Regions from separate parts of the Rahnella sp. BIGb0236 genome, predicted to be linked through region 2. Evidence: predicted binding sites of a transcription regulator. Region 2 holds the regulator's gene; the other holds the start of a gene.

Region 1 (16,040 bases), on a different contig from region 2:
TGCATCGCCTGATCCAGCGCGGTGTCGTAGTTCAGCACCCGGTCGATGATCGGTTTGCCGTACTTACTTTCGCCAATCTGGAAATACGGCGTGTCATGTGTGGCTTCGATGAAATTCCCCTGCGGATAAATATGGAACAGCCGCAGACCCTCGCCTTTGATCTGGCCGCCGAGCAACAGGTTACAGCTGAAATCGGTGTTGCCGCCCTGATTGGCACCGCTGTCCCGCGCAATCACTTCACGCACCGTTTCCCCCAGCAGGCTGGCGGCATCGTACAGCGACTTCACGTTCAGCAGGTTTTCCCGTTCATCATCCAGACAGCGGCGGTGCAGCAGACTGATAATGCTCTGTGTGGTCGCCAGATTACCGGCGCTCTGGATCACCAGCACCCTCTCATCGCTTTGATGAAAGACATGCAGCTTGCGGAAAGTGGAAATATGGTCCACTCCGGCATTGGTGCGTGAATCTGAAACGAACACCAGGCCAGAGGATAAGCGCATGGCCACACAGTAAGTCATAAAAAAGTTTCCTCAGGCATTCAGGATCATTGCGGAACGTCGAGCATGGCGACGGCCGCGACAGTGCGCATGTCTTCGCTTCCTCCGCCCAGCCGGACGCCGCGAACCGGGCATGCATCAAGATAATCTATGCCGATAGCCAGTTTCAAATGCTGATTCGGTTTGCAGGTGTTGTTGGTGACGTCAAAGCTCTGCCAGCGGTCATCCAGCCAGGCTTCCGCCCAGGCGTGCATGGCGACATGAGTGGAATCCTCCGAGTAAAGATAGCCGCTGACGTAGCGTGCCGGAATGCCCAGACTGCGGCAGCAGGCGAGGAACACGTGAGTGTGATCCTGACAGACGCCGGTTTGTGCCGAAAACGCCTGCGAGGCGCTGTCTTTCACCGTGGTACTGCCGGGGTTATACGGCATTTTCAGCAGCAATTCGCCCATCAGATTGCACAGACTTTCATGTTGCGCCTGTGGCCGGTAATAGCGGCTGGCGAAATCGCGGATGGCACCGTCGGCCAGCGTCAGCGGGCTGGTGCGTAAAAACACCAGCGGCGAGAGGTGTCCGCAACTGTCATCTTCCGTGTTGTCTTCAATTTCTACCACGCCATTGGCTTCAATGGTGATGGCCTGATGAGGCTGATCGAGCGTCAGAACATGCAGCACATTGCCGTAGGCATCCAGCGTGCGGGTGGCGTATTCCGGCAGGGTCAGATCCCAGGATAAAATTTTCTGATGGCTGGAATCCTGCGGGGTCAGGCGCAGGTATTGCGTGCTGTGTTTAACCTGTTGCGCATAGGTGTAATGCGTCTGATGTGTGACATTCAGTTTCATTATTGAGCCTCCAGATAGGTTTGATGAATGCTCTCAGCGATGGCGTTGGTCTGATCCAGAAACTGCATCAGCCAGGGGCTGAGACCCATCTCAACGATCTCGTCCATTTCGGTAAAACGAAGTTGTGCATGAAGGGTATGGACGCGGCGGCGTGGCAAATTGCCCGCGCTGCCGCCGATTTCCTCCAGCTGTTCGGCCATGATTTCGACACAGGAAAGCAGGGAGCGCGGTAACTCGCGGCGCAGCACCAGCAGCTCCGCAATACGTTTCTGGCTGAGTTGCTGTTTGTAGAGGGTGTGGAACGCCTCGCGGGCGCTGACGGCGCGCAGCAAGGTATCCATCCGGTAGTATTCGCGCACCGGATCTTCATCGGCATTCAGTAACTGGTTTTTGGCATCCAGCAGGCGCGCGGTGCTGTCTGCGCGTTCCAGCATGGTGCCGAGGCGGATAAAATTCTGTGCATCGCTGCGCAACAACGTGCCGAACATCGCGCCGCGAAACAGATGTGAACGTTCCTTCACCCAGTCGAAGAAGGAATCCGCTCCGGCAGAACCGACGCCCTGACGGCGGATCAGTTTCATCTCAATCCAGGTGGCATTGATGCTTTCCCAGACCTCAGACGACAGGCTGCCGCGCACGGCATGGGCATTGTTCCACGCCATCTGCAAACAGCTGAAAATGCTGCTGTGGTTGACACTGTCCAGCGCAAAAAAGTTGAGCAGATTGCTCATGGTTTCCTGCGGATAATGCTCACTGAATAAGGTGCGCGTACCGGTCATGGTCAGCGGCACCAGCAGGTCGTTATTTTCATCACGTGCGCTGACATCGCGGATCGACATCATCGACAGTTTGTTGGTCACGTCCAGCAGACGTGCGATATTCTCGGCGCGTTCCAGATAACGCGCCATCCAGTACAGTTCGCTGGCTGTTCTGCTTAGCATGCGTCATCCTCCGTCGGATTTTCTTCCAGCACCCAGGTGTCTTTGGTTCCGCCGCCCTGAGATGAATTGACCACCAGCGAACCTTCCGCCAGCGCCACACGGGTTAACCCGCCCGGCACCAGACGGATTTCCGCACCGGTCAGGGCAAAAGGCCGCAGGTCGATATGGCGCGGTGCCAGCCCGTTACCGACAAAGGTCGGGCAGGTGGACAGCGCCAGCGTTTCCTGTGCGATGTAGTTTTCCGGGCGGGTACGCAGCAATTCGCGGAAGCGGTCGATTTCCGCCTTACTGGCTGTCGGGCCAATCAGCATGCCGTAACCGCCTGCGCCATGAACCTCCTTCACCACCATTTTTTCCAGATTCGCCAGCACGAAAGAGAGATCGCTTTCCTTGCGGCATTGCCAGGTCGGCACGTTATTGAGGATCGGATCTTCCGCCAGATAGTAGCGGATCATTTCCGGCACATACGGGTATATCGATTTGTCATCCGCCACGCCGGTGCCGATGGCATTCGCCAGCACCACGCCACCGGATCGATACACCGACAGCAGGCCGGGCACGCCGAGCATCGAATCGGCGCGGAACGCCAGCGGATCGAGGAATGCATCGTCGATACGCCGGTAAATCACGTCAATTTTGCACGGCCCGGCGGTGGTGCGCATAAACACCGCGCCGTCTTTCACAAACAGATCGACGCTTTCTACCAGCTCAACGCCCATTTGCTGCGCGAGGAAACTGTGCTCGAAATAGGCACTGTTAAAGCGGCCCGGCGTCAGCACGACAACGGTCGGATCATTGACCGTGGTGCTTTCGCGCAGGGTTTGCAGTAAGTGGGAAGGGTAGCGGGACACCGGCGCAATACGCTGCTCGGCAAACAGTTCGGGGTATAACCGCATCATCATTTTGCGGTTTTCCATCATGTACGACACGCCGGACGGCGTACGCAGGTTGTCTTCCAGCACGTAATATTCGCCATCGCCGCCGCGCACCATGTCGGTGCCGGCAATGTGCGCGTAGGTATCGCGATGAAGATCAATGCCCTGCATGCACGGCTGATACTGATCGTTGGCCAGCACCTGTTCCGCCGGGACGATCCCCGCTTTGAGGATCTTCTGGTCGTGGTAAATATCGTGCAGAAAAGCATTCAGCGCCTGAACCCGCTGGCGGATCCCGCGATCGAGCATCTGCCATTCGCTGGCCGGAATAATGCGCGGCACGCTGTCGAACGGGATCAGCCGTTCCGCGCCATCATCTTCACCGTAAACATTAAAGGTAATTCCCACCCGATGGAACAACAGCGCGGCTTCCTCTTTTTTGCGCTGAACTGCCTGTTGGTCGGCTTGCTGCAACCACTGCCAGTAGGCCTGATAATGGCTGCGGTGTTTCCCTTCAGCCATTAACATCTCATCAAAAAAGGGTGAATCGGAAAGGTCAATCTTGATCATCATCACCTCACAAACTGGACAGGCCGCAATTGAATCGTTCAATAACAATGAAGATCAGGCATAAAGTGTGCCAGCGTGCAAAACGCAGAGAAAATCAGGGGAAATGAGGCAGGTCTGCTTAATTATAGAGCGATAAAAGGATCCTTTGCCTGAAAACAGGGCAAAAAAAACCAGCCCGCAGGCTGGTCTGGTGCATCACTGGCGCGGATTAACGGCGGACGGCGATGGCTTCGATTTCGATTTTCACGTCTTTTGGCAGACGGGCCACTTCAACGCAAGAACGGGCCGGGAAGGGCGCGTTGTGCTCGGTGAAGAAGGCTTCATACGTGGCGTTAACGGTGGCGAAGTCATTCAGATCTTTCACGAAAACGGTGGTTTTCACGATGTCTGAAACTTTCAGGCCAGCCGCTTCCACGATCGCCTGCACGTTGTCCAGTGACTGACGCGCCTGCGCAGAAATATCGTCAGCGACAGCGCCGGTTTTAGGATCCACAGGGATCTGGCCGGAAGTGATGATCATGCTGCCCAGATCCACGCCCTGAACGTAAGGACCGATAGCGGCAGGGGCGTTTTCAGTGCTGATTTCGCGGGACATAATGTCTCCTGATTTGAGTTAAGGTGAATAAAAAATTATCCCTCAGTATAAAGGGTTAATCGTTGTTCAGCACGACCTGATGCTCAAACTCTTTCTCGCAATATTTGCATTTCAGATGCACACCGTCCGCACGCTGCCTGACCGCAAAGCTGGAATCCACCGGTTCAAAACGGCTGATGCAGTTGCCGTTCGGGCAGCGCAGCACGCCGACAATCCGCTCCGGCAGCGTCGGCATCAGCTTTTTCACCACGTCGTAATTGTCGATGCGGTTGACCGTCGCACGCGGGGCATACACCGCCAGCTGATTAACCTGTTCGTCGGTGAGGAAGGTGTTCTCGATTTTGATGATGTCTTTGCGGCCCAGTTCGCCGGAAGGCAGGTTCAGGCCGACGGTCACGCGCTGTTCGGTCTGGGTAAACTTGAACAGGGACAGTAATTTAAAGCCGACCTGCGCCGGAATATGGTCAATCACCGTGCCGCATTTGATGGCTTCAACCTGAAGTTTATTGTCGTGTGTCATGATCGTGTTCTCCTCAAGTTTACTGTGCAGTGTCTGCGTTCAGGACCAGCGCCAGTAACGCCTGACGCGCAAAAATGCCGTTACCGGCCTGCTGGAAATACCAGGCGTAAGGCGTTTTATCGACATCCGGCGTGATCTCGTCGATACGCGGCAGCGGATGCAGCACTTTCAGGTGCGGCTGGGCATTCGTCAGGTCGGCCGCGCGCAGGATAAACTGCGCTTTCACATTGGCGTATTCCGACGGATCCAGACGCTCTTTTTGTACGCGGGTCATGTACAGAATGTCGATGTCAGACACCACTTCCTCGATGCTGCTGTGCAGGCTGTATTCGATGCCTTTCTCTTCCAGCAGGCTGAGGATGTAGCCCGGCATCGCCAGCGCATCCGGCGCGATAAAGTAGAAACGGTTACCGTTAAATTTCGCCAGCGCCTGCGCCAGGGAATGCACCGTGCGGCCGTATTTCAGGTCGCCGACCATGGCGATTTTGATGTTGTCGAGACGCCCCTGCGTTTCCTGAATGGTGAACAAATCCAGCAGGGTTTGCGTCGGATGCTGGTTCGCGCCGTCGCCTGCGTTGAGCACCGGAATGCCGCCGGAGAATTCGGTCGCCAGACGCGCCGCGCCTTCCTGCGGGTGACGCATCACAATCGCATCGACATAGGTGCTGATAACCGAAATGGTGTCGGCCAGCGTTTCGCCTTTTTTGCCGAGCGAGGTGTTGCTGCTGTCGGAGAAACCGACCACCGAGGCACCCAAACGATGCATGGATGTTTCAAACGACAGACGGGTTCGGGTTGAGGCTTCGAAGAAACAACTGGCGATCACTTTGTGTTTCAGCAATTCAGGCTGCGGGTTGGCTTTCAGGCTGGCAGCGGTATCGAGTACCAGTTCCAGCTCTTCGCGGCTGAGATCGTTGATAGAAATGATGTCTTTCTGATACAGCGGATTGGCCATAGTCATTCTCCTGTTCTTTACGCGTAAAAAATCGGCTACTCAAATTCCGGACAAAAAAAAGCCCCTCAATGAGGGGCTTTCAGTAAAACGGCAATACCACGGAAGAACAACGGCAGCGGGCTGCCTGATGGCACGGTGTTTGGTCGATCATCTGAGCACAAAACGTGGCGATTGTTCATGGGTTCTCCCGGCAAATTGTGGCGCATTATACGCGGGTCATCGACGACATCAAGCGGAAAAACGGCCTGAAGGCAAACGATTGGTATGACGGAAAACGAAGATAAAAACTGTTAACTGGATCAAAGGGTGTCGCCTTCGGGTGCATTATTATGGGCAGACATTGAAACAGTATTTCATTTTCACATTAGCGAAGGGAAAACCATGATAACCGGCAATATCCATCAACTGCATCTCGTCCCTTATCTGCCTGCAGAACTGCGCGAGGCCATTGAATACGTTAAGCAACATATCACTGCGGACACGCCGCTGGGCAAACACGATATCCGTGGCGACGACGCGTTTGTGCTGATTTCCAATGACATGACGGCCCCGATGGCTGAGCGCCGCGCTGAGTTCCATGCGCGTAATCTGGATATCCAGATTATCCTCAACGGCACCGAAGGCATGACATTCAGCAACTTACCGGCCGGTTATATCGATACCGACTGGCTGGAAGATAAAGACATCGCGTTTCTGGCTGCCGGTGAGCAGGAAAAAACCATGATCATGCAGACCGGCGATTTCGTGGTGTTTTATCCGGGCGAAGTGCATAAGCCGCTGTGCGCCGTCGGCGAACCGGCGAACGTGCGTAAAGCGGTAGTGAAAATGAACGTCAGCGCATTGAGCGCTTCACGCTGATTGTGTAGCGTTTTGTCCGCTTGATCAGCTTCATCCGCCAGCGACGCAGCCTGCCGAGACGTTCCGGCGCTTTGAGTTTATGTTTGATCCACACCACCTGCCACGGCTGGAGTCGCATCTGGCCGTTAAACACTTCTCCGCCAATCAGATCTTTCCCTTCCACCGCCAGTTTCAGCATCTGAGAATGATCGCTGATATTGAAAATGCAGCTGATCCGATCTTCGGTTATCGGATCATAACGTTCCATGGCAAACAGCGATTTACCCAGATCGAACACGCGCTGACCGGCCTGCGGTGAAAAAGCCGGATGCTCACGGCGGTGTCTGATCAGGGCCTGTAAACCGTAAAACACGCGCGCACGCAAACCGTCTTGTTTTTCCAGTTCGGCCTCGATAGTCGGCAGATCCAGCTTTTTACGGTTAATACGGCGGTTGATCCCCGACTGATGCATCCCTTCAAGATCGTTCTCGCTGCCCAGCAGGCTGTGGATGTAAATCGCCGGTACGCCGATAAACGACAGCAACAGCGCCTGCGCCGCCAGAAACTTACGGACTTTCAGTTCGGTATCGTCTTCCGGTTCGGTCAGCGCGCTGAGGTAATTGATGTTCAGTTCATACGGCGAATGCGTGCCGTCGCCGTTGTCTTTGTAGGAGACGCGGCCTTCCTTACGCAGCGTTTCCTGCGCCATGAATTTGCGCTCGTCATCGCTGAGGAAGGTTTCTGTCGGGCGTAAACCGATGCCGTCGTGGCTGGCAAGGAAGTTGAAATAAGTGGTGTCAGGATAGCGGGCTTCCGCGTTCAGACTCTGCGCCCATTGCGTGAGCGTGGTGGTGTCCTGACGCAAAAAGGCGTGCAAGGTCAGCGGCGGCAGCGGGAACTGATACACCATGTGCGCTTCATCGCCTTCACCGAAATAGCTGATGTTTTCGTGATGCGGCACGTTGGTTTCGGTGATGATCCGCGTGCCGGGGATCACTTCATCAAGGATCGTCCGCCAGACTTTGATGATGTTATGCGCCTGCGGCATGTGGATACAGCGCGTCCCGGCTTCCTTCCAGATATACCCAATCGCATCGAGGCGGATCGACTGCCCGCCGCTGGCGGCGTACTGCAACAGCACATCGATACTTTCCAGCAGCACCTGCGGATTTTTGAAATTGATATCCACCTGATCTTCACTGAAGGTCGTCCACAGATAGAGTTCGGTGCCGTCGGTTTTGATAAAAGGCGAGAGCAGCGGCGAGGCGCGCGGGCGCACGACACGGCTGTAATCCAGCTCGGGATTCGCGGCGATAAAATAATCTTTGTAATACGGATCGTCGTGCAGATAGCCTTTCATCCACGCGCTTGAGCGGGATATGTGGTTGATCACGCAGTCAAACATCAGGTTGAAATTGTCCGAAAGGTGATGAATGTCGGACCATCCGCCGAGATGTTCGTCGATTTTCCGGTAGTCGATGACGCTGAAACCGTCATCCGAACTGTAGGGGTACATCGGCAGAATATGGATGTCACTGATAATGTCGCGCAGATAAGTGTTGGCGAAGTGATTGAGCGTCGCCAGCGGCGGCTGATCGCCGTGGCGGATGTTATCGCCGTAGGTAATCAGGTAAATGTTGGTGCCATCCACCCAGCGGGTGGTGCGGTGTTTGCCGTAATTCCATTTGTCGGCGAGATGCAGGATTTTTTTCAGCAGGTCGGCGATGTGTTCCCTGGGGTATATCCTGCTCAACAGGCTTTCCAGCCGCAGGACATACTCAAGATTAACTGAGCTCATATCGGTTCCTTCTTACTGCGTTTCTGTTTTTTTGTTGGATACGTTAAAACCAAAGCGCTCTGAAAAGGGTAGCTGAAAATGAGGTCTTCTGACGGGAACAGGCGGGATAAAGTGCAAAACGATGTAAAAACGGAAACGTGCAGGAAGCGGATCCTTTCTGCACGCCGGAGAAAAATCAGAGGTTGCCGAGGGTGGCGACCATCACCGCTTTGATGGTGTGCAGACGGTTTTCTGCCTGATCGAACACCACGCTGTGGCTGGATTCAAACACGTCATCGGTGACTTCCATGCCGCCGTGCAGACCGTATTCTTCCGCCATCTGCTTGCCGAGGGTGGTCTGGTCGTCATGAAACGCAGGCAGACAATGCAGGAATTTCACCTGCGGATTGCCGGTCAGCGCCAGCATCGCGCGGTTGACCTGATAAGGACGCAGCAGAGCGATGCGTTCTTTCCAGGCTTCTTTCGGCTCGCCCATGGACACCCAGACGTCGGTATACAGGAAATCGGCATCCTTCACGCCGGTCGCGATATCTTCCGTCAGGGTGATGCTGCCGCCGTTTTCTTTGGCCAGTTGTTCGCAGGTGGCGACCAGTTCGGCTTCCGGCCAGCAGGCGGAGGGCGCGACCAGACGTAAATCCAGCCCGCACAACGCGGCGGCTTCCAGCAGGGAATTGCCCATATTGTTACGGGTGTCGCCCAGATAGGCCAGACGCATACCTTTCAGCGGTTTGCCCGGCAGATGCTCCTGCATGGTCAGCAGGTCAGCCAGCAACTGGGTCGGGTGGAATTCATCGGTTAAGCCGTTCCACACCGGCACGCCGGCGTATTGCGCCAGAATTTCCACTTTTTCCTGACCATAACCACGATACTGAATACCGTCGTACATCCGGCCAAGGACGCGGGCGGTGTCTTTCATGGATTCTTTATGGCCGATCTGGCTGCCACTTGGGCCGAGATAGGTGACTTTCGCCCCCTGATCGTATGCGGCAACTTCGAAAGAGCATCGGGTGCGGGTTGAGTCTTTTTCGAAGATGAGCGCGATGTTTTTGCCTTGCAGGCTGGCTTTTTCGCTGCCGTTTTTCTTGGCGGCTTTCAGCTCTGCGGAGAGTTTCAGCAGGGACGAAATCTCTGACGGGGTAAAATCCAGTAATCTGAGAAAATGACGTTTACTCAACAAACTCATGATGTCGCTCCATAGCGCGTAAGCATTTCGGATTGAATTTAAATTCAATTTAACTGGATGAATATGCAAATACAACCCCGGCGAGAAAACTTTCTCTTTAATAGTGGAGACGCGCCCTGCGGTGTGTGAAAATAGCGTACAAACGTCACATTGATTGAGGACAGAGATATGGCAAACCGTGAATTGCTTGAAGAACAACGTGAAGAGACTCGCTTAATCATCGAAGAACTGCTGGATGATGGCAGTGATCCTGACGCGCTTTACACCATCGAACACCATTTATCTTCAGAGAAGTTTGAAGTGCTGGAGAAAGCGGCGGTCGAAGCTTTCAAACTGGGTTATGAAGTCACTGACGCTGAAGAGCTGGAAGTGGAAGACGGGTCTGTCGTGATGTGCTGTGACGTGATCAGCGAAATCGCGCTGAAAGCGGAACTGATCGACACTCAGGTTGAGCAACTGATGAATCTGGCCGAAGCCAACGGCGTCAGCTACGACGGCTGGGGCACTTACTTCGAAGGCGATGACGACGAAGAAGGTGAAGACGGCGAAGACGAAGATGTCGTTGATGAAGATGATGACGGAAAACGTCATTAATTTTTTCTGAATCTGAAACAAAAGGGCTGCTGAATAAAGCAGCCTTTTTTATTTCTGTTGCCCCCCCCTCCTTTGTGAGACGCCTCTCGTTTGGTAAATTTCATAAACCATAAGCAAAATATGGTTAAATTCAATACACCTGCCAAAAGTTAACATACCAATTCTGAAAGATATTCTACCTCATGACGTGGAGTCAGATTATGGCAGCCGTAAAGAAATTGTCTGTTATAGAAAAACTCGGTTTTGGTATGGGTGACGCAGCTTGCGGGATTGTTTATTCCTCAGTGACGATGTTTCTGACGTACTTTTATACCGATATCTACGGGCTTTCCGCCGCTGCTGTCGGGGTAATGTTTCTGGTTACGCGCATTCTGGATGCCGTCAGCGATCCGCTAACTGGCATTATCGCGGACCGCGTGAAAACCCGCTGGGGGCATTTTCGTCCGTGGCTGATTTGGTTTGCTATTCCTTATGCCGTGCTGGCAGTGATGACCTTCACCACGCCTGATTTCGGCCATTCCGGAAAACTGCTTTACGCCTACATTACTTATTCATTGCTGATGCTGTGTTACACCTTTATCAATATTCCGTACTGCGCGCTGGGCGGTGTAATTACCACGGATGATAAAGACCGGCTGTCTGCGCAATCCTATCGGTTCACTATTTCTTCCCTGGCAGGTTTACTGGTTTCTGTCGGCACTTTGTGGCTGGTGGATTATTTCGGTAAAGAAAATCTGCAGGCCGGATATCAGGCGACGATGGCAGTAATGGGTGCGATTGCTGTTTGTATGCTGGTGTTCTGTTTTTGTTTCACCAAAGAACGGATCACGGCGGAGGATACCCGTCAGGTATCGGTGTTCAGTGACTTGAAAAATCTGCTGTCGAACGATCAGTGGCGTATTGTCGCCATCATTACCTTTTTCTCCAGCATGGCCGGGGTGATGCGCAGTTCCGCGACATTGTATTACGCGACGTATCTGATGCTGGATAAAGGACAGAGTCTGGTCAGTGGCACGGCGATGAAAAGTACGTTTATCACTACCAGCGTAGTCGGCACGATATTTGGGGCGATAGCGGCGGGGTACTTTGCCAAACGGTTTAGCACGCTGACGATGTTTAAGAATATCAATCTGCTGTTGGTCCTTGCGGGCGTGGTGATGTTTTTTGTCCCGCCGAAATACCTGCCGGTTATTTTTCCACTGTATTTCATCATTGGTTTTTTACACCAGATGTACCAGCCGTTTAAATGGAACATGATGGCTAATGCGGCGGATTATGGTGAGTGGAAAACAGGCCGGCGGATCACCGGGCTGTCTTTTTCCGGCAATCTGTTCGCCTTAAAACTGGGTATGGCTTTTGCGGGGGCATTTGTTGGCTTTTCACTGGGCTGGTTTGGCTATCATGCGGGTGCAGAAACACAGACAGCGCTGGCAACCACCGGCATTATTGGCCTTCTGACCGTTGGGCCTTCAGTGTCGTATCTGATCCTCTATTTCCTGGCTCGTTTCTACAAACTCGATGATGCCACGATGAAGAATATTCAGACCGATCTGGCGAAACGCAGTGGGGATATTGTCCGCGAGCAGGAAAATGAAGCCGGTAATCTGGATCCGGTGATGGTTGTTAAATAAGGGGGAGTTCGATATGGAGATGACTAACCACTCTGGCTGGCATGCCGATTTGGGTGACGGGCATTATCAGAATCCTGTTTTGCATGCAGATTATTCAGACCCGGATATTGTCTGTGTGGGCGACGATATTTACATGGTGGCCTCGAGTTTTAATCATATTCCGGGTCTGCCCGTGCTTCATTCAACCGATCTGGTGAACTGGAAGATTATTAACCATGTTGTGCAGCGGATTAACTATCCGGCCTATGACAGTGTGCAGCCCGGAAAAGGGATCTGGGCGCCGAGTATTCGTTATCACAAGGGCTTGTTCTGGGTGTTTTACAGCATGCCCGATGAAGGCATTTTTATGTCTTACGCCGAAGATCCGGCTAAAGACTGGAGCGAGCCGCATTGTATTAAAGCGGTGAAGGGCTGGATCGACCCTTGTCCGTTCTGGGATGAAGACGGGCGCGCATGGCTGGTTCATGCATTTGCCTATAGCCGTTCCGGGATCAAACATCAGTTACAGCTTTGCGAAATGGCTCCTGACGCAACATCATTGCTCGACCAGGGCCAAATCATTTTTGATGGCGCAGTTTCCCATCCGACCATTGAGGGGCCAAAAGTCTACCGGCGTAATGGTTGGTATTATATTTTTGCGCCTGCCGGAGGCGTCGAAAGTGGCTGGCAGACCGTATTACGCTCCCGCCAGATGAGCGGCCCGTTTGAGGTTCGCGATGTTTTGCATCAGGGCACCTCGAAAGTGAACGGTCCCCACCAGGGTGGCTGGGTGGAACTGAAAAATGGCGAATGTTGGTTTGTTCATTTTCAGGATGCCGCCCACAATGGCCGGATAGTGCATTTGCAGCCCCTGCGCTGGAACCACGACGACTGGCCGGAAATCGGCGAAGAAATGAATGCTGAAGGACTGGGGCAGCCGGTATCCATGTATGTTAAACCCGCCGTCTATCCGCACGGATTGCGATGCGATCCGCAAACGTCGGACAGTTTTGCAGAGGGGCGCTTCGGTCTGCAATGGCAGTGGCAGGCTAACCCGCAACGTGACTGGATTATCCCGTCGCCGGCGGGCCTTAAAGTGGCCTGCCGTCCATTTGGCGCACGGTCTTTATATGACACGCCACAACTGCTTTTGCAGAAATTCCCGGCACCAGAATTCACGGTGACCACACGTTTGGATCCGCATTTTAACCACGACGGTGAGCAAAGTGGTTTGATAATGTATGGCGAAAGATACGGCGCGGTTTCGGTGTGCCAGCAGGAAGGCAAGTGGGTGCTGGTGTTTGACTTCGGGTGGATGAGTGATAAAGGCGTTCTGAGCCAGGAAAGAACCGTGCTGGCGGCACTCATTCGCCATGAGGCGGTGTTCATCAGGGCAGAGGTATTGCAACGTGGCATCTGCCATTTCTTTTTCAGACAGGCCGAAACCGAAGACTGGAAAGCGGTTGCACCTCCATTAGCCATTTCTGCAGGGAAGTGGGTGGGGGCGAAAACCGGCATTTACTCGGCGGCGTCAGAAGTGAATTCTGATACGGGATACGGCGAGTTTTCATATTTCCAGATGAGCGCCCGATAATCCATAAAGCCAGCTCGCGAGAGCTGGCTATCATCTTCTTAAAGTACGTCCCCGTTACTCTCAATCACTTTCTGATACCAGCCGAAACTCTCTTTTTTCGAGCGTGCCATTGTGCCGCTGCCATCATCGTTTTTATCGACGTGAATGAAGCCATAACGTTTGCTGTATTGTCCGGTGGTAAACGACACGCAGTCGATGCAGCCCCACGGCGTATAACCCATCAGATCCACACCGTCTTCCAGCACGGCTTTTTTCATCTGCTCAATGTGCGCTTTCAGATAGGCGATGCGGTAATCGTCATGAATAACGCCATCGTCGCCCGCTTTATCAATCGCACCGAAGCCATTTTCCACAATAAACAGCGGCTTCTGGTAACGCTCGTACAGGATATTCAGGGTGTAGCGCAGACCGACCGGATCAATCTGCCAGCCCCAGTCGGAGGCTTTTACGTGCGGGTTCGGCACGCTGCCCGCAAAGCCGGACAAGCCGTTATCATCACTCGGATTGTGCGCGGAAATGGCGTTGCTCATGTAATAGCTCAGGCCGATGTAATCCGCGCAGCCGTCACGCAGCGCCTGCAAATCGCCGTCTTCCATTTTGATGTTGAAGCCACGGCGTTCCCACTCTTTCAGGGCATAGGCCGGGTAATAACCGCGCATATGCACGTCGCTGAACAGGAAACGTTCGTGCATCGCCTCCACGGAATACATCACGTCGTCCGGATGGCAGGAGAACGGATACAGCGGCACCATGGCGATCATGCAGCCAATCTGGAAATCAGGGTTGATGTCATGGCCGAGTTTCACCACTTTGGCGCTGGCCACGAACTGGTGATGCAGCACCTGATACATGGTTTCTTCCGGATTTTCATGCTCGGTGAACACCACGCCGGAACAGCAATAACCGAACAGCGGGTATTTCCAGTTACGCTGGTTATTGATCTCGTTAAAGGTCATCCAGTATTTCACTTTGCCTTTATAACGCTCCATCACCACCTGACTGAAACGCACAAAGAAATCCACCACCTGACGGTTTTTCCAGCCGCCGTACTCCTTCACCAGATGCCACGGCATTTCAAAGTGGGAAAGGGTGATCACCGGCTCGATATTGTGTTTGAGCAGCTCATCAAACATGTCGTCATAGAATTGCAGACCGGCTTCATTTGGCTGTAATTCGTCACCGTTCGGGAAGATACGCGTCCAGGCAATCGAGGTGCGGAAGCATTTGAAGCCCATCTCAGCGAATAACGCGATGTCTTCTTTGTAGTGCGAGTAGAAATCGACAGCTTCGTGGTTCGGATAGCTGTAACCGTCCAGCACGCCGTCGGTCATCACGCGATCCACGCCGTGCGCGCCGCCGGAAAGGACGTCACAAATGCTGATGCCTTTGCCGCCCTGGTTCCAGCCGCCTTCAACCTGATGCGCCGCAACCGCGCCGCCCCATAAGAAATCTTTTGGTAACTGATGACTCATTCCGTTCTCCCTTGATGCGGGCGGAAACTCCCGCCCGATACACTGTAATTTAAGACTTAATTCATTTCGGCCTGTGTGGCGCGTCGGGTTTCTGCCTGCACTTTTTTGGTCGCGGCAACGTCGGGTTCATCTTTAAATCCGACCAGCCAGGTGAACAGCGCGCCGAGCACAAAGGCTACGGTAATCGACAGCAGGAAACCGAGGAACTGCGGCATGTGGCCTTCTTTGAAGAACACCGGCAGCACGGCGATACCCGGCAGGCAGTAACTCCAGGAAACGGCATTAAAGGAACCGGCAATTGCACCGCCGATACCGCCCGCGACACAGCTGCACAGGAAAGGTTTTTTCAGGCGCAGCGCCACACCGTAAATGGCGGGTTCGGTGATACCGAACAGGCCGGTGACGCCAGCCGACAATGAGATACCTTTCATTTCGCGGCTGCGGGTTTTCAGGTACACGCCGAACATGCTGCCGGTCATCGCGAAGACAGCAGACGCCTGCAGGCCGGTGAAGGTGTCGTAACCCAGTGTGGCGTAGTTGCCAACGGTAACCGGCGTAATGCCCCAGTGAACGCCCAGCGTCACCAGTGGCTGCCAGAACGCACCGACCACGAAACCGGCAATGGTCGGGCTGAGGTGATAGAGGTAGTTGTACACGCCGCCAATCGCGCCACCAATCAGGTTACCGACCGGGCCAAACACCAGCAGGGTCATCGGCACCATAATGGCGATACAGAACATCGGCGTGAACAGGTTACGGATCACCACCGGCAGCACTTTATTGAAGAAGTGTTCGATGTACGACATCGCCCAGACCATCAGAATGATCGGGATAACCGACGCGGTGTAACTGAGGTATTTCACCGGAATGCCGAGAAAATCCAGCGTCGGCGCGGACACCGGAATACCGACCACGTTTTGCAGGATATTGGCGATATCAGGATTGTTCACGGCTTCACGCATCAGTTGCTGCATGGCCGGATCGGCGGAATTGATCGAGGTGATTTTAAACGCCGTCAGCATATTCATGTAATCAGGGCTGATCAGCGCGCAGGCCGTAATCACCGCTGTGAAAGGATTGACGTTGAATTTTTTCGCGGCGGTAAACGCAATCATCACCGGCAGGAAGGTAAACGCCGTCCATGACACAAAGTTGAG
Region 2 (16,040 bases):
GAAAAAAAGCGCAGTTCTTCCGTTGTCATTTATCTACACTGTTTTTCAAGTACAATCCCCTTTACAGTTAGCGCCATGTGCCAATGTGAGCCAGACCTCATTGCGGTGAAGAGAACAACAGCTGAAAAAACACAATGAACCTAGAACAGATTATTGATCTTACCCAGGACGATATGGCTGCAGTGAACGCATCCATCCTTGAACAGTTGAATTCAGAGGTTTCTCTCATCAATCAACTGGGATATTACATCATCAGTGGCGGCGGCAAACGTATCCGCCCGATGATAGCAGTACTGGCCGCCAAAGCACTATCCTATGAAGGTGATAAACACATAAAAGTCGCCGCGCTGATTGAGTTTATTCATACCGCGACGCTGCTTCATGATGATGTGGTTGACGAATCAGATATGCGCCGTGGGAAAGCCACAGCGAATGCTGCATTTGGCAACGCTGCCAGCGTGCTGGTTGGTGACTTTATCTACACCCGCGCCTTCCAGATGATGACGGATCTGGAATCACTGCCTGTCCTGGCCCTCATGGCCAAAGCGGTGAATGTGATCGCCGAAGGGGAAGTGCAGCAATTAATTAACTGCAATGACCCGGACATTACCGAAGAAAGCTATTTGCAGGTGATCTACAGCAAAACCGCGCGTCTGTTTGAAGCCGCATCGCAAGCCTCTGCCATGCTGGCTGGCGGGAACAGTGAGCAGATCGCCGCGTTGCAGGATTACGGCCGTTATCTGGGCACCGCGTTCCAGCTGATTGATGACTTACTCGATTATGACGCGGATGGTGAAACCTTAGGCAAAAACACCGGCGATGACCTTGATGAAGGGAAACCGACATTGCCCCTGTTGCATGCGATGCAACATGGTGACGCTGAGCAATCTGCCATGATCCGTAAAGCTATCGAAGAAGGTAATGGTCGCCATTTACTTGAACCGGTCCTTGCCGCCATGCATCAGTGGGGGTCTCTGACCTATACCCGCCAGCGTGCTGAGCAAGAAGCCGATAAAGCCATACAGGCGCTTCAGGTGCTGCCGGAATCAGATTATCGTGCTGCGCTGGAAGGTCTGGCGCATATGGCTGTAAAACGCGATTTCTGATGCTTCCTGTCGTGCTTGCAGATATTCGCAGGCACGACAGGGTTTCATCAGCTAGGTCTCGTCAGGCTTACGTAACCTGTTCAGTATTTCCGATACCCCTTCCCGCACAATAAACGAGATCATCGTTTCCCGTTCAGGTTCCTTCAACTGCTTATAACTTTCGATCCAGATCGCCAGCGGATCCTGATGAGACGTATACACATACTCCGCGGAATGTTCATTCATCGCCAACGTCGCCGCGGTATTTCCAGGCAAACTGTCGATGTGATATTCCACCGCGCGCCCTTGTACACCTCTTCTGCGACGTTTAATCCAGCATAACCTGCGAGCCATTCCATGCACACCTTGTGTAGACGTCGGGAGACCTTGCTTTCCAATTAATTCCTTTGCTGCAAACCACTCTTTTTTCATAACATTCCTTGTTTTCTTACATACCCATAAGAAAGATCGTTGTTATAAATCTATGTCGTTAATCCCGCTACTTTCTATAAATGCGTATTTATTTAAAAAGGAGATTAACACGAGCCAGTTAGAGAAACGTCTATTAACAGAAAGAAGATATTCAATTTTCAGGAATGAGTCTACAGCTGTATTTAAAAGCTTCCATGAATAATGTTTATCAACACGCTGATGAGTTCATTAAAAACCATTATTCAGAAAGAAATAAAAATTTCAAAAGAAGATTAAATTAAAACCCCTTATAAAACAACAAGAAACAGACAACCCCACTTTAAATCAGAAAAAACAGCGTCGTTAAACATTATTGAAAGAACACAATAAAAGATAACTCATTGATATAGAAAATGCATTTGATCGAAAAAACAGCATGTCATTAAAGGGTTCATTTTAATTTTGTTCAAAAAAATAATGATACATAGTCATGAATCACAAAAATCAAAATTAATTTACTTGTTTGTCTTAATTAAAAGAAGAAGGTATTTTCTAAATAAGGCAGATGAAGATTTTTAGGAAACATTGATGGAATATATATAAATGGAGAAAAAGATCTCATAACCGATATTTTAAAAATGAACGAGTGAAACCCATTTTGATAAGGATGACATCATGACGATAAGGACTGAGGACTGGCATCAGGCGGACATCATTGCCGCACTGAGAAAAAAAGGCACCACGCTTGCAGCGGTATCACGCTCTGCGGGGCTGAGTTCTTCCACACTTTCTAATGCGCTATCACGACCATGGCCGAAAGGCGAAATCCTGATTGCAGGCGCGCTGGGCATACACCCTTCGCTTATCTGGCCAAGCCGTTACTATGACCCGAAAACGTTTCAGATTATTGAGCGCCGTTGCCGCGTACCAGGAGAAAAACACGATTAGCAGAAAGCAAAAGCCGCCAGGTATCCGGCGGCTTTATTGCAAAAATCAGTGATTAATAAACTGTTCACCCAGCTCGATATCTTTACGCAGGATATCCAGCATTGAATCCAGTGACTGCTGTTCAAAGGCGCTGAGCTTGCCAATATCGATGAGCTCTGCGATACCATTTTTACCTAACAGGACGGGCTGGGCGAAGAATCGAGCATATTCGCCTTTACCTTCCACATAGGCACATTCCACAACATTGCTTTCGCCTTGCATGGCACGTACCAGCGATAAACCGAAACGCGCCGCAGCCTGACCCATCGACAGGGTCGCAGAACCGCCACCGGCTTTGGCTTCCACCACTTCCGTTCCGGCGTTCTGAATACGTTTGGTCAGCGCAGCGATTTCGCTTTCACTGAATGACACATCCGGGATCTGAGACAATAAAGGCAGAATGGTCACGCCGGAATGGCCGCCAATCACCGGCACGTCGATCGCTTCGGGTTGTTTACCCTTAAGTTCAGCCACAAAAGTATTTGAGCGAATGGCGTCCAGCGTGGTGACGCCAAACAGTTTGTTTTTATCGTATACGCCCGCGTTCTTCAGGACTTCAGCCGCGATCGCCACAGTGGTATTGACCGGGTTGGTGATCACACCAATGCAGGCTTTTGGACACGTCGTGGCAACCTGTTGGATCAGATTGCGGACGATCCCGGCGTTTACGTTAAAAAGATCGGAGCGATCCATTCCCGGCTTACGCGCCACACCTGCGGAAATCAGGACGATATCAGCGCCTTCCAGCGCCGGGGTGGCATCCTCACCACAGAACCCTTTAATGTTGACCGCAGTCGGGATATGACTGAGATCGACGGCGACACCCGGAGTAACCGGCGCGATATCATATAATGAGAGTTCGGAACCGGAAGGTAGCTGGGTCTTGAGCAGAAGTGCGAGGGCCTGACCGATACCGCCCGCAGCACCTAGAACTGCAACTTTCATCCTATACTCCTTTTTTATCATTAACTTATAAGTGTCGTGGATTTATTTTTAGTGTGACCTTAATCACTTATGCTGTTAAAAACAATCGCTCACTTGCAGAGAATCTGAGGTGGGTCGTTTAGAAAGTAAATAAACTCTCTAACGTCACCTTTTTACTGTCTTTTATGGCTTTTTGTCGGGAAGCTACACCATTAAAAGTAGCACCACAAAACCCACCAGGTTAATAAATGGTTAAATTCGCTCCAATGTGAGAGCTGAATCGAGATCATCAGCCAAACCGCCCGTTGCGCACCCGAAGTAACAGGCAATGCACAATTTTGGCATATTCATTACCTGCCGCTGTAAAGCATGACGCTGACATTCCTTGCTGGATGCAGAATTCGCGATCTGCGTCGTTGACCCGTGTTGCATAAAAATGCAATTATCTGCATAATCAACCCAACAACGATACAGAGACCAGGGTGCAAAATGCGTAATCCTGCTAAACAGGAAGATTTGATCAAAGCCTTCAAGGCGCTTTTGAAGGAAGAGAAATTCAGTTCTCAGGGCGAAATTGTGGTCGCACTTCAGGATGACGGTTTCGAAAATATCAATCAGTCAAAAGTCTCACGGATGCTGACCAAGTTCGGTGCCGTAAGAACCCGTAATGCCAAAATGGAAATGGTGTACTGTCTGCCGGCTGAAATTGGTGTGCCGACAACAACCAGTCCGCTGAAAAATCTGGTCCTGGATATTGATTATAACGACGCCGTTGTGGTGATCAGAACCAGTCCGGGTGCCGCACAGCTGATCGCGCGTTTGCTCGATTCTTTGGGGAAATCCGAAGGGATCCTCGGCACCATCGCCGGTGACGATACGATCTTCACCACGCCTGCACGCGGCTTTAGCGTCAAACAACTCCATGATGCGATCCTGAGTTTGTTTGAGCAGGAACTGTAATCTCAGTTATTTTGCCCGTCCTCACGCTTTCATTCTGTGCCTGAGGTCAGAAGAATCACGTTTCTGGCCTCATTCCTCTTCCGCCCTTCCCTTCTTTTATGTCCCTCAATGCCGTCAGACACGTCAGATCCACTGTTAACGATCTTCACAACACGCACATTCCCGTCACATAAATATTTCAACGATGTGATTCACTGCAAAAATGAGCACAAATAGTCAAATTCACTCAATCTATTGATTTTACGAAAAATTAACACAAAAAGAACACTTAATAGCCATTCTTTATTCCTTTTAGTTATTAAAAATACAAATAGGACACAGATAACCACCCAAATAACTATTAGCAAACTATTAATATTTAGAGTGACTAGATGTATACTCATTTCCGTGGTGTGAAGCACCGGACATTACCAACATAATAAAATCGACGAGGTCAAAATCATGAACGTTAAAACTACAATCGCAACATTAAGCATTCTCTCTGCACTGTCATTTGGCGCTTTTGCAGCACAACCTGTTAGTCAGGAACAAGCAGCAAATATGCAACCACGCGGTATGATCAGCGTCAGCGGCGTTGCCGGTGCCCCTTCTGATATCCGTCAGGCACTGTCTGATAAAGCCGATGCACAGGGTGCCAAAGCCTTCCGCGTGATCGAAGTACGTGAAGAAGGTAACTACCACGCTACTGCGGAAATTTACCAATAAGTCTCAGGTAAACGAAGCGAAGGGCCTGAATGACTCGGGCCCGCGCATTGCGCAATAAGACGGATTTGTCGCTGCCTCATCACGTTCCCGCCCGCTTTACGCGCGCCTGAACCCCGATATCACAGTCCTGATGAATCCAAATCTCAACCGACGTTGCTCTCTGAAAAAATGCACCAACGTCTGCGAATTCAGGAAATTATCATGAAAATCATTACAACTATTGCTGCCCTTAGCCTGCTGTCTGCTGTGTCTTTTGGCGCCTCAGCGGCCAACCTGATCACTAATCAACAGGCAGAAAACCTGCAACCAATGGGCGTGATCAGCGTCAGCGGTGTTGACGGTGCGCCAACCGATATCCGCCAGCAACTGTCTGATAAAGCCGATGCTAAAGGTGCAAAATCATTCCGCGTGATCGAGGCCCATAACGACGGTGCCTATCACGCAACCGCAGAAATCTATCAGTAAGATTTCCGGGGAGTCCCGTAACCGGGCCACTGTTTGAGTATTCATTGAATTAGCGTTACCGGGTTTCAACAGCCACTGATTGAAGAAACGAAACAGCGAAAATAAATGGCGCTGTTGAGGCTGGAAAGAGAGCAGACACTGCCACTGCCGTACTCTCTTGCTAACGATACCCTCGTCGTCCTGTCCGACGACACCCTTTGGCCCTCAATTTTTGAGGGCTTTTTTTTGCGTGAGATTTCACCCATCCCGCCAGAAACGCAAAAAAAAGCACAGCCTGCGCTGTGCTTCTCATTCATGGCATGCTGTTTTAAATCTGTTGTGCCGCGTCGGCTTTCGCTGCCAGTGCCGCCAGCAGTTTTCCATGAATACCGCCGAAGCCACCATTGCTCATCACCAGAATATGGTCGCCCGGCAGGGACGCTTTAATCACCATATCCACCAGTGAATCGACGTCTGCACTCCAGTGTGCGGGCTGGATGCAGTGTTCCGCCACTTCCGCCACCTGCCACGGAATGTGTTGCGGCTGTAACAGGAAGACTTCATCGGCGCGCCCCAGCGAAGGCGCCAGTTCATTTTTGCTCATGCCCATTTTCATGGTATTGGAGCGCGGTTCGAGCACGGCCAGAATACGTGCGGTGCCGCCGACTTTGCTGCGTAAGGCTGAAAGCGTCGCCAGAATCGCCGTCGGGTGATGGGCAAAATCGTCATAGACGCTGACATCATTTTCCACGCCGCGCAGTTCGAGACGGCGACGGGCATTGATGAAATCACCCAGCGCTTTGCAGGCATCTTCCGGCTTCACGCCGACATGACGTGCCGCGGCAATCGCCATCAGCCCGTTATGCATGTTGTGTTCGCCGACCAGATTCCAGTTCACCTGCCCGACAACTTCACCGTGCAGATAAACCTCGAACGAGCTGGCGTCCGGCGTCAGTTTCTTCGCATCCCACGCACAATTTTCCGCCTCACCCGCAAATTCCTGCTCGCTCCAGCATCCCATTGCCATCACTTGTTTCAGTGGCGTGTCATGCTCAGGCAGAATGATCTTGCCTTTACCCGGCACCAGACGCACCAGATGGTGGAACTGTTTCTGGATCGCTTTCAGATCATCAAAGATATCCGCGTGATCAAACTCAAGGTTATTGAGGATCAGGGTGCGCGGGCTGTAATGAACGAATTTGGATCGCTTATCAAAGAAGGCACAGTCGTACTCATCGGCTTCCAGCACCATAAACGGGCTGTTACCCAGACGCGCAGAAACCTCGAAATTGCCCGGCACGCCGCCAATGACGTAACCCGGTTCATAACCACAGGCTTCGAGGATCCACGTCACCATGCCGGCGGTGGTGGTTTTACCGTGCGTACCCGCAACGGCGATCACCCAGCGCTCTGGCAGAACATGATCATGCAGCCACTGCGGGCCGGAGACATAAGGGATCCCCTGTTCCAGCACGGCCTCGACGCAAGGATTACCGCGCGTCATCGCGTTACCGATGATCACCAGATCGGGCTGAGGATCTAATTGGGCAGGATCGTAACCCTGGATCAGGTCGATCCCCTGATTTTCCAGCAGCGTACTCATCGGTGGATAAACGTTGTCGTCCGAACCGGTTACCTGATGCCCTTGTGCACGTGCCAGCATCGCCAGCCCGCCCATAAACGTGCCGCAAATCCCAAGAATATGAATGCGCATATATTTTCCATTAATGCCTGTAAGTCAGCCGCTATTCTACCGCTCAGAATCCTCCAGAAGAAATGGATTTGCCTATGATTCGTCCATATATTTGGGCTAAACTGCTCACGCTCTTGTGAAATTTTTATTAACGTACCGTTATCTATCCTCGATTCAGGGAAAGTGTCATGAAAACGTTAGGCGAATTTATTGTTGAGAAGCAGCAAGATTTTCCACATGCAACCGGTGAACTGACAGCGTTGCTTTCAGCAATAAAACTCGGCGCTAAAATCATTCACCGCGACATCAACAAAGCGGGTCTGGTCGATATTCTGGGCACCAGTGGCGCAGAAAATGTGCAGGGTGAAGTGCAGATGAAACTCGATCTGTACGCGAATGAAAAACTAAAAGCCGCCATGAAGGCGCGTGGGGAAATTGCCGGTATCGCGTCAGAAGAAGAAGATGAGATTGTCATTTTCGAAGGTGAACGTGCGGAAAATGCAAAATACGTGATTTTGATGGATCCGCTGGATGGCTCCTCAAACATCGACGTTAACGTCTCCGTCGGAACAATTTTCTCGATTTACCGCCGTACCACGCCGCTGGGCCAGCCGGTCACTGAAGCAGACTTCCTGCAACCGGGGAACCGCCAGGTAGCTGCAGGTTATGTGGTGTACGGTTCGTCGACCATGCTGGTTTACACCACCGGTGCTGGCGTTCATGCCTTTACCTACGATCCTTCCCTTGGCGTCTTCTGCCTTTCTCACGAAAAAGTCTGCTTCCCTAAAAAGGGCAACATGTACTCGATCAACGAAGGCAACTACATCAAATTCCCGCTGGGCGTAAAAAAATACATTAAGTATTGCCAGGAGCAGGATGAAGCCACGCAACGTCCTTACACTTCCCGTTACATCGGTTCACTGGTGGCAGATTTCCACCGTAACCTGCTGAAAGGCGGCATTTATATCTATCCAAGCACCGCCAGTCATCCGAACGGTAAACTGCGTCTGCTGTATGAATGCAACCCGATGGCGTTCCTCGCCGAGCAGGCTGGCGGTAAAGCCAGCGACGGGAAAAACCGTATTCTGGACATCATTCCGCAGAAACTGCATGAACGTGCGCCATTCTTTGTGGGCAACAGTTCAATGGTTGAAGATGCAGAACGCTTTATTGCTCAGTTCCCTGACGAGTAAATAAATGAAAAAGGTGGCTTTCTGAGCCACCTTTTTCATATTTTACAGCTCAGACAGACCTTTTCAGAACGAGTCAGCGCGGTTGAGTTTAAACACCGCCATACTTTCCGCCAGCAGTTGCGCCTGCTCTTCCAGCGAACGCGTGGCCGCCGTTGCCTGTTCAACCAGTGCGGCATTTTGCTGCGCCACCTGATCCATCTGCGTAATGGCCACATTGACCTGTTCGATACCGTGCGTCTGCTCGGTCGTCGCGATGGAAATCTCGCGCATCAGGCTGGTCACGCGCGTCACTTCGCCGGAGATCTCCAGCATGGTGTCCGCCGCCGATTTCACCATATCCGAACCTTCGGACACGCGGGCTTCTGAATCGACGATCAGTTCTTTAATTTCTTTGGCTGATTGTGCACTGCGTTGCGCCAGACTGCGCACTTCGCCCGCGACCACCGCAAAACCACGTCCCTGCTCACCGGCACGCGCTGCTTCGACCGCCGCATTCAGCGCCAGAATATTGGTCTGGAAAGCGATGCCATCGATAACGGTAATAATGTCACCAATGCGTTTCGAGCTGTCCGTAATACCCTGCATTTTATCCATGACCCGATGCACCACTTCGCTGCCCTTGTCAGCAATCACTGACACGCTTTGCGCCAGCTGATTGGCCTGTTCGGAGTTTGCCGCATTCATGCGAACGGTGGACGTCAGTTGCTCCATACTCGCGGCAGTTTCTTCCAGCGACGCGGCGGATTCTTCCGTCCGTTGCGCCAGATGCACGTTACCGGCGGCCAGTTCGCGGGAACCGACATCAATCTGGTTGCCTGCATCACGCACACGACCCACAGACAGCGCCAGCGAATCCTGCATTTGCTTCATTGCTTTCAGCAGACGCCCCATTTCGTTATTGCGGGAATCGTCGATGTCATGCGTCAGATCGCCTTTGGCGATATATTCCAGCTGCGCAATGGAGAAGGTCAGCGGATGCATAATGATTTTCTGCAAGGCGAACCAGGCCAGTACGGCAATAATCAGCGCGATGAGGAAACCCACGGCAATCACGGTCAGCTGGATACGTGCATTGGCGCGCGCCTGATCGATGCGCTTATTGGTGTTATCGACCGCATAGGCACGGAAATCCGCCAGTGCTTTGTCGTAAGCGTTGCTGTAAGGCGTGATTTTGTTTTCCAGCACATCGTAATAATTGTCTGCACTTTGTGCCTGAAGGGCAGCAAGCAACGGCATCAGGCCATTGGTTTTATAGGCATCGTAAGTTTTCTTCACCGCGTCGGACAAATCCCTGCCCTGCTGTGTGTCGTCCTTGATGCTGATGAATTTCGCCAGATCGGCATCGGCCTGTTTGATGTAACCGGCGATACGGTCAGAAGTATTTTTGGCATCGTCCATCATGCCGATTTCCAGCTGACGCACAGCGACACCGCTGGCGACGCGCGTACGCAGCGAGAAACTGTAGCTGTCGGCCAGCGACCCCAGCTCATCGCCCTGAAGCTGGTTAATCTGTTGCAGGGACGTCGCACCTTGCCGGATGGCATTGGCGCCAAGCACGCTAACCAGCAAGAGAATCAACGTCATAAATACCAGCAGGCCAATCAGACCGGCTTTTACGCTCAACTTATTCAACATACGGTGTTATCCAGCCATTCAGGTGAAAAGGAGATACTTCGGGTGGGTAGGGATCAGGTTTATCCTGATTTTTTGTTTGAATACTGTTATCGGCAAAAGACGGAATATCTTGATAAGAAAAGCAAAAACAGGCAGTTACGCGGAAAAGTCAGGAGTAAGTAAATTTTACTGCCAGCAGGGAAGACTTTGCGCCGGTGCAACAGCATGTCGTACCGGAAAATGCCCGGTCAGGATCCGACGAAAAGGGCGGGAAATCGCGGGAGAGTTGGCTATAATGTCCGACACTCTATTCCTGGTTCAATGAAGGAAACCAACAATGAGCTTACTGAACGTGCCGGCGGGCAAAGAACTGCCAGAAGATATCTATGTCGTTATCGAAATCCCTGCAAACGCAGATCCAATCAAGTACGAAGTGGATAAAGATACCGGCGCACTGTTTGTAGACCGTTTCATGTCTACTGCAATGTTCTATCCGTGTAACTACGGTTACATCAACCACACGCTGTCTCTGGATGGCGACCCGGTTGACGTTCTGGTGCCAACACCGTACCCGCTGCAAGCCGGTTCTGTGATCCGCTGCCGCCCTGTCGGTATGCTGAAAATGACCGACGAAGCCGGTGAAGATGCCAAACTGGTTGCGGTTCCGCACACCAAACTGAGCAAAGAATACGATCACATCAAAGATGTGAACGACCTGCCAGAACTGCTGCGCGGCCAGATCACTCACTTCTTCGAGCAATACAAAGCGCTGGAAAAAGGCAAATGGGTAAAAGTTGACGGTTGGGCTGATGCTGCTGCAGCTAAAGCTGAAATCGTGACCTCTTTCGAACGTGCTAAAAACAAATAAGTTTTCTGCCGTTTGAATAAAAAAAACACCGCCAGATGGCGGTGTTTTTTTATGTATAACGCGTTGTCAGACAACGATTTTTAGAGACGACCTTGCTCAGACTACTCGCTTACTGCTTCGTTACGCTTAACCCAGTCTCCACCCTCAATTCTCGGCACACCATCCAGTGAGCGAATGTAGAGGTAGATCCAGGCGCTGCCATAAGGTGTCGAAATCAGCTCACGACGGTAATCCTTGGTGTTACTTTTAAGCTCATCCAACTCCGCCAGTATTGACGAAGTAATGCGGTAAACTTCGCAATAGACTTTGCCTTCCCCTGGAATAACAGCAGGATAGTGGCCCAGATTATACAGGGCATACCCTTCCAGCTCATGGTCACCCAACCATTGAGCATTCGTCATCCAATGACTGTTGCCTTGCTTGCGTCGTAAGCTACCGTAAACAATTATTCGCATGTTTATATTCGTATAGTAAAAGTCACATGAATTAAAACTCAAACTGATAGAGCAAATCCAATGCCTGATCGATGCCCGATACCGCCTGCAGGTAAAGCTTGGGCATTAACCGATAGCGCAGGGTGAGCGTTGCCAGTGAGTCGAATATCCCGACACCATATTTCACCTGTAAACCCGGCAAGACATAGCCACTGACCACGACCTGAGAGCTGTCTCCCACACCCTGAGTATCCAGCGCCAGATTACTGACACCGAATGCCTCGCCGATTTTACCCACAAGTTTACCACTTTGCGCAACCCCTAACCCGATAAGAGCTGAGGTCATCGCGCCGCTGTCACCGCCGGAATTGTCCAGTCCCTGCCCGCGAAGCAGGTAGGACAAGGCTTCCTGCTGCGACATCGCCGGATCCGAGAATATTTCAAGTTTAGGCGCATCTGCCTCACCTGTAACTCTCAGACCCGCAATCACATCATTTTCTGTCGCTTCCGGGTTACGGATCGCTTCCAGATTCAGCAACGGCTGGTCCGCCGGGCCGGAGAACAACAGCAGCCCTTTACGCACAATCAGATCCTGTCCGTAGGCATGGAAGCGTCCGGACGGAATATTAATTTGTCCGTTCAGCCCCAGACCGCGACTGTCCTGCGCCACTTTAAGTGCGCCTTCAAGACGCGCTTTCAGACCGAATGCATCGAGGCGAACATCTTTCCCAATGTTCACCATCAGGTTGCTGTTGATCGGAATCGAAGCCGAAGCCGGTGCGATCGGCTGACGCTGGTCGTTGAGCATCACTTCATCCGACGACACACCCACCGCGCTTTCCGGCAATTCCTGCACCGTAATGCGCGCCCACGGAATATCCACGGTACCGTTGAGCGAGAACAGTTGCGGCGTGGCATCAAACACTAAATCCGGTGACACGTCCAGACGCACCATCGGCGGCACCGAAACCCGGACCTTATTGCCCCTCGCCGCAATCCGCGCACGCCATGCGTTAATTTCGCTCCAGTCGGCGTTACCGTTCAGTTCCAGCTGACCCTGCGCGGTTTTGATCACCCCTTCCATGATCGACGACATGCCGTTGAAATTGATGCTGACATTGGCATCGGTGATATCAAACGGCATAAATTGCGCGTCGAAATCCACGCCGGTCAGCGCCAGTTTGCCGAACACCAGCGGTTTCTGCGCATTGCCGCCTACCCGCAGATTCGCGTTAAGAATGCCGGACGCTTTCTCGCCATCCATCAGCGCCGGTTGCAGCAAGGCCATGGAAATACGGGCAATATTCACGTTACCGCTGAGATTACGTTTTCCCTGCGGATCCGCGATTTGGATATTGCCGTCAAGCTGACCGTTGTCAGTGATCTTGATCAGCCAGTCGAGGCTGGCACGGCCATTGTTCAGACCGGCGTTCAGATTCAGCGTATCAAACGCCACCGGCAGCGGACTGCCCTGCACCAGTTGCTGCACTTTCACGCCCTTGCCCACCAGTGAAACGCTGGCCTGCGGCAAGCCGCCTTCCGCTTTCCAGCTCACATCGGCTTTCCCGCTGAACACGCCACTTAGTTGCGTATCATCGGTCAGGAAAGGTTTGATCATCGCCAGATCGAAGCGGTTAAGCACCACGCTCGCCTGCCCGCTGGCACCGGCATCAATGGTGCGCGGCACGCACAGATCTGCATTCGGGTTCTGCCAGCAATGCGGACCGACGGTGATCCGTTGCTCTTTATTGAAGTAATCCAGCGCGATCGTGCGGTTCAGACGCCATTGCCCGACCGGCGTATCGAACAGCGTATTGCTGATATTGCCTTTCCATTCTTCGGTCGCGCGGTCAAAACTGCCACTCAGCGCCAGACGGCCCGAAACCGGTTTGCCGTCCACTTTCAGCGTCAGTTCATGATGTTTCTCGTTACCTTTGGCCTCGAGATGAATATCAGTGATATCCAGCGCGTCCTGCCGGAGCTGCTGAACACGAACCATCAGGTTGCCCTGGATCTGATCCGTTGAACTGACGTCGCCTTTCACATCCACGCGACGCACCGTCAGCGCCTGCCATTTCAGGCCGGTGGCGGTCAGATCCGCCAGCAGTTTCGGCGCTTTCAGGTCACCGCGCAGTTGCAGCATCCCTTTTGCCACGCCACCCAGCCCCGGCAGGGCACCGTCGAGATGCGGGGCATCCACTTTGGCATCCAGATTCCAGGTATCGCTGAGCTGGCCTTTCACATCCAGATTATTGCGGCCCAGTTCCAGATGAAGTTGCGGAATATCCCACTGCCCGTAACTGTTTCCGCGCACGTTACCTTGGGCTTTGACGGCGTTTTGCTTCACGTTACCGGTCAGATCCAGCTCCGGGATCTGCATCTGCCATGTGCCGCCGTACAGGCTGCCGCGCGTGGTGATTTTGCCCTGCAACTTCGCAGGCCAGTCCGGATACTGTTTGGCGGTGTTAATGCCGGTCAGCTTCAGCTCGCTGTTCCAGCTGATGGCTTTACTCCAGTCCACCACGCCGGTCAGATCGGTATTGCCCTCCAGCGCCGCAAGACGCAGCAGCGTAAGCCTGAACTGCTCTACGTTGCCTTTACCGTCGAGCGTCAATGTCGCCGGCGGGATCTGATCGCCTTTGAATTCTGAACGCAGCGACAGCGCGTAATCTGTCGCTTTACCGCTGACATTAAATTTGAAGCCTTTGACCTGATATTGCGGCGTGCCGGTCAGCGGCCATTGCAGGGCATCGCTGCTGAGTTTCAGATTGAGTGGCAGTCCGGCCTCCGCCAGCCGGGTTTGCAGCGCCAGCTCAGCGCGGACCGGGCCGGAAATATTCAGGCCGACATCCAGCTTATCGCGCAGCCCGCCGGCAACCCGCAGTTTTATCTTTTCCCCTTTCAGCGGATCGATATTCACGGCGGTATTGATGGTCATATCCACCGGCCAGTTCTGATTCAGCGTCGCCTGCCCGATGCCGTCCACCGAGCCTTGCGGCGAGCGGACCATTAATTTATCCAGCTTCACCACCTGATTTTGCGTACTGGCTTTCAGCTCGAAACGGGTGATCAGTACATCAGTGTCACCGGTGAGCCGCAGGTTTTCCGCGAGGATTTGCTGAATATCGAGATCAACCGGCAGTCGGAAATCCGGTAAGTCAGGCAACAGCGGTTTGGCGAATAACTCCTGCAAGGTTTCGCCCAGCGGTTTTTCCGGCACCACCACCGGCGGTTCGGCCGGTTTGCCCGTGGCTTTCTCGACGGCTTTATCCTGCGCGGCCTGCACCACCTCCGGTAACGGGTTGACCGGCGTTTTCGGCAAGGCGATCAGCAATCCGCCAATACGCGTCGGCATCAGCTGGATCGCACGGCCTTCCCAGTGCGCGCCGGTACGGAATGACGCCAGAGAAATCGCGCGGTCATCGAGCGTAATATTGATATTGTCGAGCGTCAGCAAACGCAGGGTAATCGGATACGGCGTGCTGAGATTGGTCAGCGGCTCGCTGTTTTCAGGCTCCGGTTGCGCGGCGGCGGGCGTCATTTCTTTGGTGTTGACCACCACATTGACGTCTTTCACCCGCAACGCGTTAACGCACAGCGCGCTGTTTTTCAGGCATGAGAAATCGAGGGAAAGATGGAATTCCCCGGCCTTCACGTCCACACCCGGCATGTCGTAATGCACGCCCTTCAGCGTCAGGTCACGCCATCCGCCTTCAGTGCTGGCGATATTCAGACCCGGCACAAAACGGTTTGCGCCGTTGATCATCAGGTGCAGACCGGTTTGTGTGCCGATCAGAAAGGCCACCAGACTGATTAACAGCACCAGGAAGATCAGAAATCCCAGGCAGATCTTTTTAAATAAACTCATAATTCCGGACCTAAACCGATGTAAAACTGCAATCCATGCTCATCTTTGTCGCCGACAGGGGCGGCAACATCTAATTTCACCGGGCCGATCGGTGAAGCCCAGCGCACACCCACACCGGCGCCGGTTTTGAAATCATTTTGTGTAATGTCGTTCACCGCTTCGCCGGAATCGACGAACACGGCGCCCCACCACTTTCCGGTCACGTTGTACTGATATTCCACCGAACCGGTTCCCAGATAGGAGGCGCCGGTCAGCTTGCCTTCATCATCACGGGGAGAAATGGATTTGTATTTGTAGCCGCGAATACTGCGGTCGCCACCGGCGAAGAAACGCAGGGAAGGCGGAACCCGATCGAAATCATTGGTTTCAATCCAGCCGAGATTACCGCGAAACACAAAGCGGTGTTTATCCGCCAGCGTACGGATCCAGACGTTTTGCGCCTGCACCACGGCGAAATCGACGTCAGAACCCCAGGTGGTATTGGACACGTCGAGGGAATAGCGTTGGGAATCGCCCCACGTCGGCATCAGGCCGCCGCGCTGGCGCGTACGGTTAAGACTGACCCCCGGATAAATCAGCATGGTGGTGTTCGTCACGCTACCCTGCGTAAAGTGGTCGAGGCTCCAGCGCAGGTTGACGGCATGTTGCCAGCCGCTGGACAGATCCCAGTAACGCGCCAGATTGACCGTGGTGGAATCCGAATTGGTATCGTTGAGATCCTCACGTTTGAAGCCGCCCTGCACCAGATAATATTGCTCCAGCGGAGATTTCAGCAGCGGGATTTTATAACTGAGATCTAATGACTGCTCAGGGCCGGAAAGCGTGGTGGAGGTTTCGAAGCTATGGCCACGATC

What was found. Region 2 encodes ArgR, which controls arginine synthesis, uptake and breakdown. Its sites were predicted from a motif close to ANTGAATAAAAATACANT; they were not measured.
Region 1: a site for ArgR is predicted at 9,645-9,662, ahead of argF (ornithine carbamoyltransferase). Genes of this name have one in related genera too.

What each region holds. Positions count from the first base shown of each region.
Region 1 is NZ_SOAO01000005.1:359,173-375,212, reverse strand. It holds gene EDF78_RS13325 (proteasome-type protease) at 1-518, opposite strand, end outside; gene EDF78_RS13320 (transglutaminase family protein) at 545-1,339, opposite strand; gene EDF78_RS13315 (alpha-E domain-containing protein) at 1,339-2,280, opposite strand; gene EDF78_RS13310 (circularly permuted type 2 ATP-grasp protein) at 2,274-3,725, opposite strand; gene ridA (2-iminobutanoate/2-iminopropanoate deaminase) at 3,934-4,320, opposite strand; gene pyrI (aspartate carbamoyltransferase regulatory subunit) at 4,376-4,840, opposite strand; gene pyrB (aspartate carbamoyltransferase) at 4,860-5,795, opposite strand; gene EDF78_RS13290 (YhcH/YjgK/YiaL family protein) at 6,177-6,653, shown strand; gene EDF78_RS13285 (sugar phosphorylase) at 6,628-8,430, opposite strand; gene argF (ornithine carbamoyltransferase) at 8,606-9,613, opposite strand; gene rraB (ribonuclease E inhibitor RraB) at 9,782-10,207, shown strand; gene EDF78_RS13270 (glycoside-pentoside-hexuronide (GPH):cation symporter) at 10,408-11,838, shown strand; gene EDF78_RS13265 (glycoside hydrolase 43 family protein) at 11,852-13,411, shown strand; gene EDF78_RS13260 (6-phospho-beta-glucosidase) at 13,450-14,883, opposite strand; gene EDF78_RS13255 (PTS transporter subunit EIIC) at 14,940-16,040, opposite strand, start outside.
Region 2 is NZ_SOAO01000006.1:242,365-258,404, forward strand. It holds gene ispB (octaprenyl diphosphate synthase) at 135-1,106, shown strand; gene EDF78_RS14645 (DNA-binding protein) at 1,158-1,517, opposite strand; gene EDF78_RS14650 (helix-turn-helix transcriptional regulator) at 2,172-2,444, shown strand; gene mdh (malate dehydrogenase) at 2,490-3,428, opposite strand; gene argR (transcriptional regulator ArgR) at 3,897-4,367, shown strand; gene yhcN (peroxide/acid stress response protein YhcN) at 4,809-5,072, shown strand; gene yhcN (peroxide/acid stress response protein YhcN) at 5,274-5,537, shown strand; gene mpl (UDP-N-acetylmuramate:L-alanyl-gamma-D-glutamyl-meso-diaminopimelate ligase) at 5,845-7,230, opposite strand; gene fbp (class 1 fructose-bisphosphatase) at 7,398-8,402, shown strand; gene EDF78_RS14685 (methyl-accepting chemotaxis protein) at 8,466-10,037, opposite strand; gene ppa (inorganic diphosphatase) at 10,354-10,884, shown strand; gene EDF78_RS14695 (gamma-glutamylcyclotransferase) at 10,986-11,339, opposite strand; gene EDF78_RS14700 (translocation/assembly module TamB domain-containing protein) at 11,371-15,186, opposite strand; gene EDF78_RS14705 (autotransporter assembly complex family protein) at 15,183-16,040, opposite strand, start outside.